2 linked regions of the Congzhengia minquanensis genome follow. The protein of the gene in region 1 interacts with the protein of each later gene in a pairwise test. Links are inferred from orthologs where the notes say so. Each region holds a gene or a part of one and is shown on either strand. Other genes may lie near its edges.

Region 1 (8,000 bases):
GTTTTTTCAAATTAATGGACTCTGTAATTTCCTTATAAGCCACCGGATCAATATATTTTAAAGAAAGATCTTCTAATTCCCATTTAATTTTCGACATACCAAGCCTGTGGGCTAATGCAGCATAGACCTCTAGTGTTTCACGGGCCTTTTCGCGCTGCTTTTTTTCAGATTTTGCCTTTATGGTGCGCATGTTGTGCAAACGGTCTGCAAGCTTAATTAAAATTACCCGCACATCTTTTGCCATGGCCAAAAACATCTTGCGCAGGTTTTCCACCTGCTGTTCCTCCGCCGTGGTATATTGAATTTTGCTCAGCTTTGTAACGCCGTCAACAATAATCCCAACGCTTTCACCAAATTCGCGGTTAATGTCAGCCACAGTGTAGCTTGTGTCCTCCACAACATCGTGCAAAAGCGCCCCTACCAAGGTGTCGCAGTCCAGCTCTAAATCAGCAAGAATGTAGGCCACCTCTAGGGGGTGCGTCAGATAAGGCTCGCCGGATTCACGCATTTGCCCCTCGTGGGCTGTGCGCGCAAGCTCGTAGGCCTTTTCTAACTTTGCGATATCAAAATTTGCATTATATTCTAAAACCCTTTTTTTCAGACTTTCAAAGTCATGGCCCTCGTGCATCATAGTAACTCGCTCCTAACCGGTAATTTCGCTTAATTTCACGTCTTTTAACAAGACTTGGAGCTGGCGCATACCTCTGTATAAATTAATATCAAGATTGAAAGCAATATCAATCAAATCGTCGTTTTTTAAAATCTCATTCAGTTCCCCCATGTTAAAGCCAACCGCGTCAATGTAAAATTCGCCGGAGCGAAGCGTTAGCTTCACATGCTTGCCCTCACTTAAGGGGCGAACTTGTGCAACCGTCATTTTTCTTGCAAAAAAAATTGGGCTTGCGTTCCCCATGCCATATGGCTCTAAAATGGAGAGGCGTTCGGCGGTGTTCATATTAATATACTGCACCGGCAGCTCCGAATCGAGATATAACAGCGGCATAAAGTCCTCCTCGGTAAGCGTTTCCTTTGCATAGGAATTAATCTTTTCCCGAAATTCATCTATTCTGTCCGGCGCAATGGAAAGCCCCGCCGCCAAATCGTGGCCGCCAAATTTGAGCAGCGTGTCCTGGCAATATTCCAACGCCTTAAACAAATTAAACGAACGAATACTTCTGCCAGAGCCTTTGCCGACTTCCCCGTCGGTGCTGATTAAAATGCAGGGCTTATTGAACCGCTCCGAAATTTTTGAGGCCACAATTCCAATTATCCCATGGTGCCAGTTATCGTGGGCTAAAACAATGACATAATCATTTTGCAAAGCGGCAGAATTTTCAATCATATTTAGAGCGTCTTCTAAAATACTGATTTCCGTTTCCTGGCGTTCGTGATTTTCTCGGTTTAGTTTTTCGGCATATTTGCGCGCCGTCATATCGTCGGTGGCCAAAAGAAGCTCCACGGCGCACCGTGGGTCGCCCATTCTTCCGGCGGCGTTAATCCGAGGCGCAATCATAAACCCAATGGTGCCGGTTGCCACATTAGAGAGATTAATGTCGGCCGCGTCGGCCAAAGCGCGGATGCCGCGGTTCTGGGTAAAGGACAAAAGTTCTAACCCCTTTTTCACAATCACACGGTTTTCGCCAATCAGCGGCATCACATCCGCCACGGTTCCAATCGCCACAAGGTCGGCGTATTCTTCAATCAGTTCCCGCATGTGGAACCGCATTTCAATGGTCAGCGCCTGCAAAAGCTTAAACGCCACGCCTACGCCGGCAAGCTTTTTAAAGGGATAGGGGCAGGCGGGCTGTTTCGGATTGAGCAGGCAATAAGCGTCGGGTGTTTCGTCCTTGCATTCATGATGGTCTGTGATAATGGTGTCAATTCCCTTTTCTTTTGCATAGGCAATTTCGCCGACAGCGGTTATACCGCAGTCCACCGTTATCAATAAGGTTACGCCTGTCTGCGCAATTTTGTCGATAGCGCCTTTGTTGATGCCATATCCCTCTTCTAACCGGTCGGGAATATAGTACATCACATCTGCTTTATGAGAGCGCAAAAATTTTACCATGATAGCGGTAGAGGTAATGCCGTCAACATCATAATCACCGTAAACCGCAATTTTTTCATGGTCTTCAATTGCCTTTAAAATTCTTTTTGTTGCGTCTTTCATTCCCAGCATTAAAAACGGATCCAGCAAAGATTCCTCTGTGGGGTTAATAAAGTCCTCCGGTTCGCGAATGCCGCGGTTCATCATAATGGTTGCAATCACCGGCGGCAGACTGAGCTTCCGGCTAATTTTCAGCACATCTTCCGGCCGGTGCTCTTTATACAGCAATATCCATTTCTTTTTCTTCATAATTAAGCTAAAATCCTCATTATCTTCCCTGTACGACTACATATAGTACAAATTTATCATTATTGATACTAATTATACTACTTTTTTGTAAAATTTGCAACAATCTTTTTGAAAATATATTTTTTCGTTCAGAAAATATTTACAATCAGCGATAAATGACCTATAATAAATACAAACCAAATACAAAGATTATGAGGGTTTATAAATGAAATTTTTAGTTTTCAGCGACAGTCATGAATATACAAACGGTATGGACTGCGTAATTGAAAAACACAAACATATTAATCATATTATCCATTGCGGGGACATGGCTTCCGACGTGCTATATCTGCACCATGTTTATGGTTCAACACACAGCATTTGCGGCGTATGTGGCAACAACGACTACTCCGCTCCGGACCCGTTTCACCGTGTGGTTTTTTGCGGCCGGCAAAAAATATATGTAACTCACGGACACCGCGAGCATGTGAAAAGCTCTCTCTACACACTAAAATCTAAAGCAATGTCAAGCAGATGCGGCATTTGCATTTTTGGCCACACCCACAAACAATTTTTCGAGGAGCAGAACGGGCTTGTCATTTTAAATCCAGGATCTATTGGATATTTTAAGCAGGAGTATGCCGTAATCACTGTTGAAGACATTCAGGTAAACGTGGAATTAATGAAACTTTAAATTCTGGAAAGGATTGAAATAACTATGCTATTTGTAATTGATGTTGGGAACACAAACATTGTGGCGGGGTTTTATGAAGGAGATAAGCTAAAATCCAGCTACCGCATGGCAACGGACAAAAATAAATCGTCAGATGAAATCGGCCTGTTTTTCAGCCAGCTTTTAAACCATGAAGGAATTGGCAAAGAGGAAATTCGTGATGTGATTATCTCCTCCGTTGTGCCTTCGATTATGCATGCGTTAGAAAATGCAATAAAAAAGTATGTAGGAATTTCTCCAATTGTAGTGAACGGCAGCTTAGACTTAGGTTTAAATATTTGCTACGACGATCCGAAAGAAGTAGGCGCGGACAGAATTGTCAACGCTGTTGCTGTGGACAAGATATATGGCGGCCCGGCGGTAATCATCGATTTTGGCACAGCAACGACCTTTTGTGTGATCGACGGATGCAGCAACTATCTTGGAGGTGTTATTTATCCCGGATTAAAAATTTCGATGGACGCGCTGGTTGAAAAGACTTCAAAGCTTCCACGGATAGAAATTATCCGGCCGGAAAACGTTGTTGGAAAAAACACTGTTTGTTCCATGCAGTCTGGCCTTGTGTTCGGTTACGCTGGAATGGTAGACGCCATTGTGTCACGGATAAAAAAAGAAACAGGCACACCCGAAATGCTGGTAATTGCCACGGGCGGCCTGTCAACTTTAATTGCAAAAGAGTCTGAAACTATTCAGACCATTGATAAAAATTTGACCATAAAAGGCCTTAAAATCATATATGACCGGATAAAACTTGCTAAATAAGCTTGGTTAAAATATTACACACAAGCTTTGCCTGCACGCGTTTCCCTTCCTCCGTATAATGGTAGCCGTCGTTTGCTCTATAGAACGGGCAGGAAAGAATAAAATCATACCAGTCGTTTAAACTTAACGAAAACTTGTCAGCCGCTTTTCTGATAACCTCATTGCGTTTCAGCACAACGTCATTTTTGGGGGAAAGGATTTGCGGCTTGTTTTTTTCTGTTATGGGAGTGCAGGTAGCCAGAACGACCTTCTTGGAATACTTCATTAAAAGCTCCACCTTATCAAAAAAAGCCTCTTCAAACAGGTTAATTGGAACATCAATTCCATGCAGGCCGTTGTTAAAGTATATAATTTCATGGGTATAGTCCACCAACGCAGCCTCTAAATCTGTGTCGAACACAGGGTCTGTCACCACTCTAGAGGAGGCAAGCAAATCTGTCGCCACATAATTTTGCAAAAGGTCTGAAACGTCATTATAAATGCCGTTTGTAATTGAGTCGCCAATTAACAAAATTCGTTTGGCGCTGTCGTCGTTGGCGTTGTGCCACATGTAGTTTACCCATTCGGTCTTTTCTCTGTTGCATATCACAAAAATCCCTCCCAAAGCTGTCTGTCAGCGCTTATTCAACACAAATTTTGTCTGCAAGGGCTTCGTACGTTTTTTCACCGATTCCCTTCACCTTTGTAATATCCTTTGGCTTCTTAAAAGGCTCTTTTTCGCGGTATTCAATAATTTTTTCTGCCTTATCCGCACCAATGCCACTGAGCAGCATCAGCTCCTCTTTTGTAGCCGTGTTTATATTAATAACTTGCGGCACGGCAGACTGGACAGCCTCCGGTTGGGGCTGATCAAACGTCACATCGTTTTCCGGCTGCATGATAACGGAACGATTTACATTTTGCATTTTCAGCAAAAAAGTACCCACCGCGGTAATTGTCAAAACCGCAATGACGGATAAAATAAGACTTAAAATGTCAATCTTTTTCTTCTCTGTCTGCCCTGTCTTCAACACGTTTCACCACATTATCTAAATTTTCTGTATAATTTAACATTATTATACCATGACTCTTTATAAAAAGCAACACCTTACTTAAATAAAGCATTGTTAATAAATATTGTCTAAAAAGCTTGTTTGTGTCAATATTCGTCGAAATGTTGTTATATAATTGCACAAAAACTATTGATAAAAGCGAAATAAAGTAGTAATATAAACTAAAAGGTGTGTGTACAAAAGATACATATATCAAATAATTTTATGGGAGGATTTATTATGAAAGGAAGACAAAAAACACTGGTCATTGTTGCGGCAGTCATTGCTTCGCTGTGCCTGACAACAGGCGCAGTTTACTTAAACAGTGAACTGGCCGTGGAAAATGAACAAAAAGTACAGCAAATGGAACAGGAAACAAATCAGGCTACAAAAGATCTGCTGCGGGATGCCGATACTTCGCGGCTGGAACATGCCTCTGTGGTGCCCGACACCTCGGTTCAGGATTACATCAACGCATTGTTTGAAAACGGAGAAAGCCAAACAGAAGCAGACTTGCAGGCACTTTTGGATATTGTGAAGTTCTGGGAGGACACCAACGACGACATAGCGATTGTAGGCAGCATATATGAACAACGTCCTCTTGCAGAAGTTTTGGCAAAAATGAGTACAAATCGGCCCTGGATTGAATCCGCCTACAACGACATCACGGGACGGGACGACATTTTGAGCGTGGAGGACGTTAAGGCATATTTGGAGGCAGGCCTGACCTATGAAGATATTATTTCGGCAAGCCGCCTGTCTTTGAGGGGTGATATTTCAACAAGCCAGGCATTAGACCAAGTAAATGAAGGTACATCGTGGTATAGCTTAATTACAGGAGCAAGCCCGCTGTCTGCAGAGCTAGAAGATGTTTCTGCAAGTGAACTGTTAGATGCCCGGAACGTGGCAGAGGCACGGAGCATAGAGCTAAATGTAGTTTTGGAACGCATGCAGGCAGGGGAACCATTGGGGACGTTAGACAATGCTGAACCCGAAACTCCGGAGGAAATCTCAGAAAGCGCCGCTGAAACAGAGGAGATTGAAAAGGTTGAGGACGCTAAAGATATAGAAACGGCTGAATCTACGGCTGAACTTGCAGAACAACCAGAAAGCACAGAAGCCTTGACTCCTGCAGATGAAATTGAAAGGGGTGAAGCAGAATGAAAAAGAAAATTTTTACTTCCATCCTGTTATTTTTAGGTTTGCTTCTCTGTTCTGTTGTTACCTGTTTTGCCGCCTCGACAGCTGAATCAGTTGCTGAAGCTATGGCGGAACAACGCGGACAGGAAAAATATTTGGAATCTGTCCACGCCCCAGCGGATAATACGGAAGACAATGACCATATTGATATTTCAACAGGAAATATGGTTATGTCTGAAACCGATTTATACCTTCCCGGAAAAAATGGGCTTGATGTCACACTTTCCAGAAATTTTAATTCTATGGATACAGATTATAATTATACGTATTTGCCAGATAATTCCACATACGCATACAGCAATATGTTTATTTATAAATATTATACAGACAGAGGCACAGAAACGTGGCTTGCGTTCCCATCAGAAGAAGCGTTTTTAGAAACTCCGGAAATTATTGAATACCAGGACATTTCCGCCGACCCATACAGATTCAGCAGTGACAATTATGGAGAAGTTACCGGATATATTTACGGGAGACTTACGAAAACGAACACCGACCGGACGCTTACACTAAAAAGGCCGATTACCGGCGGCAAGTGCTATACGAGAGATTATGACCGCGAAGATTTGCAAACACATTGGCGGCGGGACACGGTAGATTATGAAACCCTGAGCTACAATTGGTATTTTAATATCCCTTACACCGATCATTCACAAATATCTTCAAAAGCAGGCGGTTCCGGCACAATTGCATATAATGACAAAGTTTACTTGAAATTATATGACGGCGAGAATCAGGATGATATCAAATATGGTATTGGTTATTCAAAGGTGAACGGTCATTGGCAAATTGATGATATTGCAATTCATCGTTTATATAACAATAAATATAATTATAACTTGCGGTTAATGACACCAGACGAAGAAACAATGCTGATTGAACAAGTAGGCGGTCAGGTGACAATTGAACTGTGCGCGGTGCTTGAACGCGATGACGGTGTGCGGTATTTTCTAAACCGCGCGCATGTAGAAAGCAAAATTGTTCTGGTAGCAGATCGTTTTGGAAACTGCATTAATTATGCAACCGGCGGTGAAATTATCGATTCTATGGGCAGGCGCATTGTTTATTCATCAGACGGAATTAAAATGGAAGATGAAAACGGAGTCCTTCAATATGTTGTGAAATATACAACAGAAGAAACGGCAGACCCATCTTATCCTTCTTTTGACTGCTACAAAACATATACGTTTCGGGTGGAACGTTTTGCGCATCTCGGCGACACACAGACAGATGATGTAACCGTTTACACAATGAAAAAACATGGCCGCCCGATACGGGACGAAACATGGACTATGTTCTATTACACAATTGATCAAATTCTTTACCCAACCGGAGCGCACCGTGATTACGACTATGCTACGGTTAAAACGTATGAACCATATTTTGGAAGTGTTGCAATTAGCGGCGCAACATCTTGCATAAGAAAAAAAGCAATATCGTCAAAATTTTATGCAAGTAATGGAACAGATTATGAATATTATTATGAATATATATATACAAAACCGAATGAAGGTCTATTCTATCATAATTCACGCAAAGCAAATATGCGGTATACAACAGATAAAATACGCAAAGCGCCCAATTCAGCCAACGATATAAAGACCACATATACCTATGACTATTTAGGACGAATTCAGACGGCAGAATCGTTTAAAGGCACAGCGCGCATTTATCCAAAAATCACCTACACATATCCTGCAGACAGTGAATCACCCGGAGACCAACCGATTCAAGTAAAAACAGATTTAGAAAACAGCGTTTCTAAAATAAGCCAATATGAATATTATTACAGAAAGTCTGTACCGGATAAAATTACGGAAAACGGTCTGATTACCAGCTATTCTTATGATTATGCTATAGGTACTATACCTCGCTATTTCCTACTGACCGAAGCAAGCTATACGCCTGAGGGCGACACATCAGCGGTTAAAGAGATATC
Region 2 (5,487 bases), on another replicon or contig:
CCGGACAAATTCTCGCCCAAAAGCGGCAAAAGCCCCGTATCAATTTCTACCGCCGCTACCTTTTTGGCTGCCGCTGCAAGCCTGCAGGTTAACGCCCCGGCGCCGGGGCCAATTTCCAAAACATTTGTGTCTGCGTCAATTTCTGAAGCCTCAACGATTTTATCCAAAATGGAATCGTCTATTAAAAAGTTTTGTCCCAAAGCTTTGTTAAACTTAAGGCCCCGTTCGTTCATCTGACCTTTTATCACATTTCTGTTATTCAGTTTCAGCAAAATAATACACCTCGAATTCTAACTGTTCACTATATAACCTATTTGCACACACCGGCACAAATTCTTATCAGCGAGTTTCATTATAGCATATTACTTTTAGAAATTCCAACAAATCTAACAAAATTAACCATTCAGACACAAATCATTCAAAAGTCGTTAAAACAACAGGACGGCAATGATTAACGAAAATCAAATACCGCCCTGCCGTTATCAAGCTTTAATTTGGCGCTGAACACCTTGCCGCTTTTGGGAGAGATGAACCCTTCAATCTTATATGTTTCGCCCTCTGAGAGCAATTTTTTTACATTGCTAAGTGAAATTACCCGGCCGCAAATCACGCCATTAATCGTAAATTTGCAGCCCTCTTTATATTTGCTGCAGCCATATCCAAAGCTTGTTCTTCGAACTTCCCCGCCGCACAGGGGACACGTTCCCGCCGCGTCTCCCATAAATCCGTCGTCTGCGTCCAGTTCCGGCGGCACTGCCTTTTTTTGAAATACCGCAGCAATTTCCTGCTCCGCAAGATGAACGCTGTCAAGAATGGAACACTCCGATCGGTAAACCTTTTTCAACGCTTTGCCAAGCTCAGCCGTTTTATATTTGTCCATGTTAATTCCCATTCGCATTAACGCTTCAATCAGAAATTCTCCATCTTTTAAAATGGTATAAACATCTTTTTTCAGCATAATATAGCCGCTTTTTCTGGCATTGTCGATAATTCCTGTTCTGGTAGCTTCTGTGCCCAGCTCCAAGCCCTCGAACACCGCGCGGTATTCCTCTGAGTCATCTTCTGACTGGGCATTCGCCTTTTCTTCCCGAAAGGGATTTTTTAAATAGTTGTTTAACGTTTCAATGGTATAGTGCTTTGGCGGGCTTGTTTCCTTTTCCACAGGCTTAAAGTGAATGTTTACTGCGTCACCCTTTTTTAAGGGCGGCAACAGCTTATCCTTTTTTAAATAATCGTCATATTTTGTCCAGCCCGGCTCTAAAATCACTGTTCCTCTGAGCGTAAATTCTTCTAAGCCGCCGACGCTGATTTTAATTTCTGTTTTTTCTGCAACGCACTTTTCCGCGCAGAACACCGCCACAAACCTTCTCATAATGGTGCTGTAAACAGCATATTCCTTTTCCGATAAGTGCTCTTTTTTTGGTATTTTGGTTGTTGGCGTCAGCGCGGAGTGGGATTCAATTTTGCTGTCGTCAAAAATGGTTTTGGAAAACTGAAACGCCACTGGATAGCCAATGCCGCCAACAGCCGCAATTACTTTCTTCACCTTATCCTGCTCTGCCACAGCCAGATATTCCGAGTTTGTTCTCGGATAGGTCACATACCCCTTTTCATATAAACCCTGCACCGTGTTAAGGCTTTCTTCCATAGACATTTTATATTTTTTTCCCAGCGCATTCTGCAGTTTTGTAAGAGAATACAGTTTTCCCGGCTTTAACGTGTCCTTTTTACGTTTTACCGAGGTGACAACTGCCTTTTCATTGTTATATTTTGCACAAAGAGCCTGTGCTTCGGCCAGCTTTTCCTTTGAGAACTTTTCTTTTGAAAGAAGCTCAATTTCCGCGCCGTTTGTTTCTTCTTTGCTGAAAATTCCAAAATATTTTTCCGGCACAAAGTTTTTAATCGCCATGTCCCGGTCGTAAATTGCCTTCACAATGGGGACAATCACCCGGCCCACGCGCAGAAGCTTTCCTGATTTTAAAGTTGCATAACGGGTTAAATTTACGCCATACAGCCAATCGATAAAAGTGCGTGCATAGCCCTCGTTTGCCAGATTGTCATATTCTGTTTCGTCCTTTAGCTCTTTTATGCCTTCTAAAATTGTTTCCGGCGTCTGGTCCGGCAGCCACAAGCGCTTTAGCTGTTTCGGCTGTTTCAGCGCTTTGTCCACGCACGTTCGGATAATAATTTCACCCTCACGGTCTGAGTCGCCGGCGTTTACAATGGTCTCAACATCATCCCTGTTACAGAGGGAAGATATAATTTCAAACTGGGCTTTCACACCGCCGTCTGTCTGCTTTTTTTCATCGCGGCGGAGCTGAAACTCAAACTTTTTTGGAAAGCATGGCAGGTTATCCATAGTCCATTTTGGCCGAGGTTCTTTGCCGCCCGTGTAATATTCCACATCTGCCAGAGAAAACAGATGGCCAAAGGCCCAGGTTACGATAAAGCCATTGCCTTCAAGATACCCATTGAAACGTTTCATTCCGCCTATGGCAGAAGAAATATTTCGCGCAAGGCTTGGTTTTTCTGCAACAATTAAAATCATTTTGAAGCCCTCTTAAACGTAAAAAAGTGAAAGAGCGGTGCCACTCTTTCACCTTAAAAATTTCTTACAATTATTTCAGCGCATCTTTCAGCGCTTTGCCTGCTTTGAATGCAGGTACCTTTGAAGCCGCAATTTTAATTGCTTCGCCTGTCTGCGGGTTTTTCCCCATTCTTTCAGCGCGGGCACGAACCTCGAATGTACCAAAACCAACCAATGCAACTTTGTCATCATTCTTTAAGCTTTCTGTGATTGCATCAATTGTTGCATTAACAGCAGCATCAGAATCTTTCTTAGAAAGTCCTGTCTTTTCTGCAACTGCCGATACTAATTCTGTCTTATTCATCATTATCACCTCATTTTTTTACAATATGAAAACATTTTAACATATTTTCTAAAAAAAAACAAGTGATTTTTCAAAAAAATATTATGAAAAATGGCTTATTAATACGTTACCTAGAGCCAATGATTAAAATTGCGGCATAAGCCACAATAGAAACCACCATCGCCAGCGCAACGATGAAACTTAAAATTCTTGCTATTCTTTTTTGTTTTGAATTCATACGATTCTTCTCCATCATTTTGTCGTTAAGTTGGTTATACCACATTTTTCAAAAAAAATCAATGGATTTTTAATTTCATCTTGACAAAAATAGAATTTAATGCTAAACTATTTAAGTCAGGTTTTTTGCCGCTGTGATGGAATTGGCAGACGTAGCGGACTCAAAATCCGCCGGTAGCGATACCGTGCCGGTTCGACTCCGGCCAGCGGCACCAAAAAAGTCAGGACGAAATAGATGTAATATCTGTTTCGTCCTAATTTTTTAATTATAAGAAGAGATTTTTCAATTTACAGTTAATATAAGCTCGGGAGGTAATATTATGGCATTGTTTACTCCAGCGGACAGAAAAAGTATTATGGATTACATCGTATCCTTTACAGAGCAGAACGAGCATATAGTAGCACTAGTTGCTGTCGGTTCAGGCTCTTTTGGTTATACTGATGAATTATCTGATTTAGATTTTGTAGTAGCAATTGACAGCGGCGAGAATTTGGATATAGTGAAAGACTCTGTCGCAAATGAACTTAGCAAGAAAGCGTCGATTATCTACTTTAAGCAAGACCCCGATATACCGCTGCAAGTTTATTTGTGCGATAATTTTCTTGAGATTGACATCGGCTACGGTGTCTATACCGATGCCGCAGCTACCCGAGCACATTGGAAAGTGCTGTTTGACAAAACCGGCACCGTTCAGGAGGCGATGCAAACATCTTGGGAGAAAGCAAAAAAAGATCCAAAAATAGACGAATATGCAAAGGAACTCTCGGAATGTTCCGATCGCGTGTGGAGCAATCTGATGCACGGTGCGGTTGCAATAAAACGCAGACAATACTTTAGAGCAATTGCGGAACTTGACATCGCACGTAACTTCCTTGTAAAATTGCTCGGCTTGCGATATTCTCTTGATACTGAACGCGGCAGAGATGTTGATAAACTTCCGGAATTCGAATTACATACTCTAAAAAAGACTCTTGTCAGAGATTTTTCACAAGAGGCACTCTGGTCAAACCTTACCTGCCTTACCAATGCTATATATGCAGAACTTGAGCGTAGCGAGAAGCAAGCTTGTATTAAAATAAATCGTCAGCAAGTAAATGAATATATAAATGCATGCCGAAATTTTTAGTCGATACCAAGGATTATTCGCATAATTCACCTGCATTTATTTTGACCTAATGATGCAAAAATCCCCCGAAAATCGGGGGATTTATTTATTTTACCGAAACGTTTACTGCTTCTGCAATGGGCCTTAGCGTTGTTAAATTTTCGATAAAAAGTATCTTTAATCTTTTTACCTCCTCTGATAAAAGAGAAGTAACATCTACGTGATATGGCGTATTTGCCTCTATTTGAACATCCTTTTGAACAACGCCCTCCACCAGCCTGTTCTGTTCGTCATATGCCGCGATGAAAACATCGCCGCAAATTCCTGCAGGCGAGGTTATCAAAAGGATTCCGTCCGCGTTAACTTCTGCTGAGGTGCATTTGTTTAATAATTCTATTATGACTGCCGTTTGCGCACTTGACAAAGTTTGGTTTAAACAGGTTTCGCTATCTTCCAACGGCACAATGGCATTTGCTTTCACCAAAACCGTTTTCCCATTCGATTTGAGATAAATATCTTGGTCAGATGGATTATAAACAGCATTACCCTGTCCTGTCTGCTTTAAATTCCGGAACGATGTTGTATATTCGGCAATTTCGCGGTTGGTGGCATACCACACATCGTTTCTGTCCGACACTTTTGTCAGCAATTCCTCCATGACATTCCACGACTTAGGACTGCTTTCATTCAGCTCGTAAGTGTGGCCCCACACAGAAAATACCCGAAGGTCTTCCCCATCCGCCAAAAACGGTTCAACAAAACTAAGAGCGCTGTTGTGGTGACATGTCATTTTCCAAGCCAAAAAATCGTTGGGCAATGTAAAATCCCCGGTGGTGGCAACAGGCCGGGCATATAAAACATTGTTTTTTCTGAGCTGCTCAATAACAAACGCATTGTTCCAGCCTGCACCGCCGGGATATGCATAGCCCACAGGTTCAATCCCTGTTAGGGTTGTAATTCTTTGTCTGTCTTTCGTAATTTCCGTTTCAATGTTCTCTGCTGTAATGTTTTCATCCCGCAGGGGAAGGTGGGTGTAGCCGTGCATACTTGCTTCATGCTTTTGATATACGCGCTTTACATCATACATTTGGAGCAGATTATGGCCGGACTGAACGCCCCCTAATTTTCCCGAAATGACATTAAATGTCCCTTTGACCCCATACCGGTCCAGCATGTTCACCAGTTTTTCGTCGCTTTCCAGCGCGTCGTCGTAACTTAACGTAAACGCCTTTGTTTTTCCGCCGGGAAGCAGCATAGAATAGGTGGCAGGCCGG

What was found. The genes of interacting proteins can lie anywhere in the genome.
Region 2: the proteins of recJ (region 1) and H8698_RS00505 interact in binary tests that used the Escherichia coli proteins (3 or more experiments, as listed by UniProt). The link is inferred for Congzhengia minquanensis from one-to-one orthologs.

Annotation. Positions count from the first base shown.
Region 1 is NZ_JACRSU010000002.1:2,875-10,874, reverse strand. The notes cover bases 1-2,935. They hold recJ (single-stranded-DNA-specific exonuclease RecJ), read right to left. Parts: upstream 2,357-2,935; coding sequence 644-2,356; downstream 1-643. Other genes in these bases: H8698_RS05200 (metallophosphoesterase family protein), read left to right, coding at 2,562-2,935; H8698_RS05210 (RelA/SpoT family protein), read right to left, coding at 1-631. Also shown: more of H8698_RS05200, read left to right, coding at 2,936-3,029; H8698_RS05195 (type III pantothenate kinase), read left to right, coding at 3,054-3,830; H8698_RS05190 (SGNH/GDSL hydrolase family protein), read right to left, coding at 3,823-4,419; H8698_RS05185 (ComEA family DNA-binding protein), read right to left, coding at 4,451-4,843; H8698_RS05180 (hypothetical protein), read left to right, coding at 5,102-6,025. UniProt on the Escherichia coli protein: Single-stranded-DNA-specific exonuclease.
Region 2 is NZ_JACRSU010000001.1:96,300-101,786, forward strand. What follows is about bases 1-2,955. They hold H8698_RS00505 (type IA DNA topoisomerase), read right to left. Parts: upstream 2,549-2,955; coding sequence 452-2,548; downstream 1-451. Other genes in these bases: rsmA (16S rRNA (adenine(1518)-N(6)/adenine(1519)-N(6))-dimethyltransferase RsmA), read right to left, coding at 1-272; H8698_RS00510 (HU family DNA-binding protein), read right to left, coding at 2,619-2,891. Also shown: H8698_RS00520 (hypothetical protein), read left to right, coding at 3,428-4,234; H8698_RS00525 (polysaccharide deacetylase family protein), read right to left, coding at 4,320-5,487.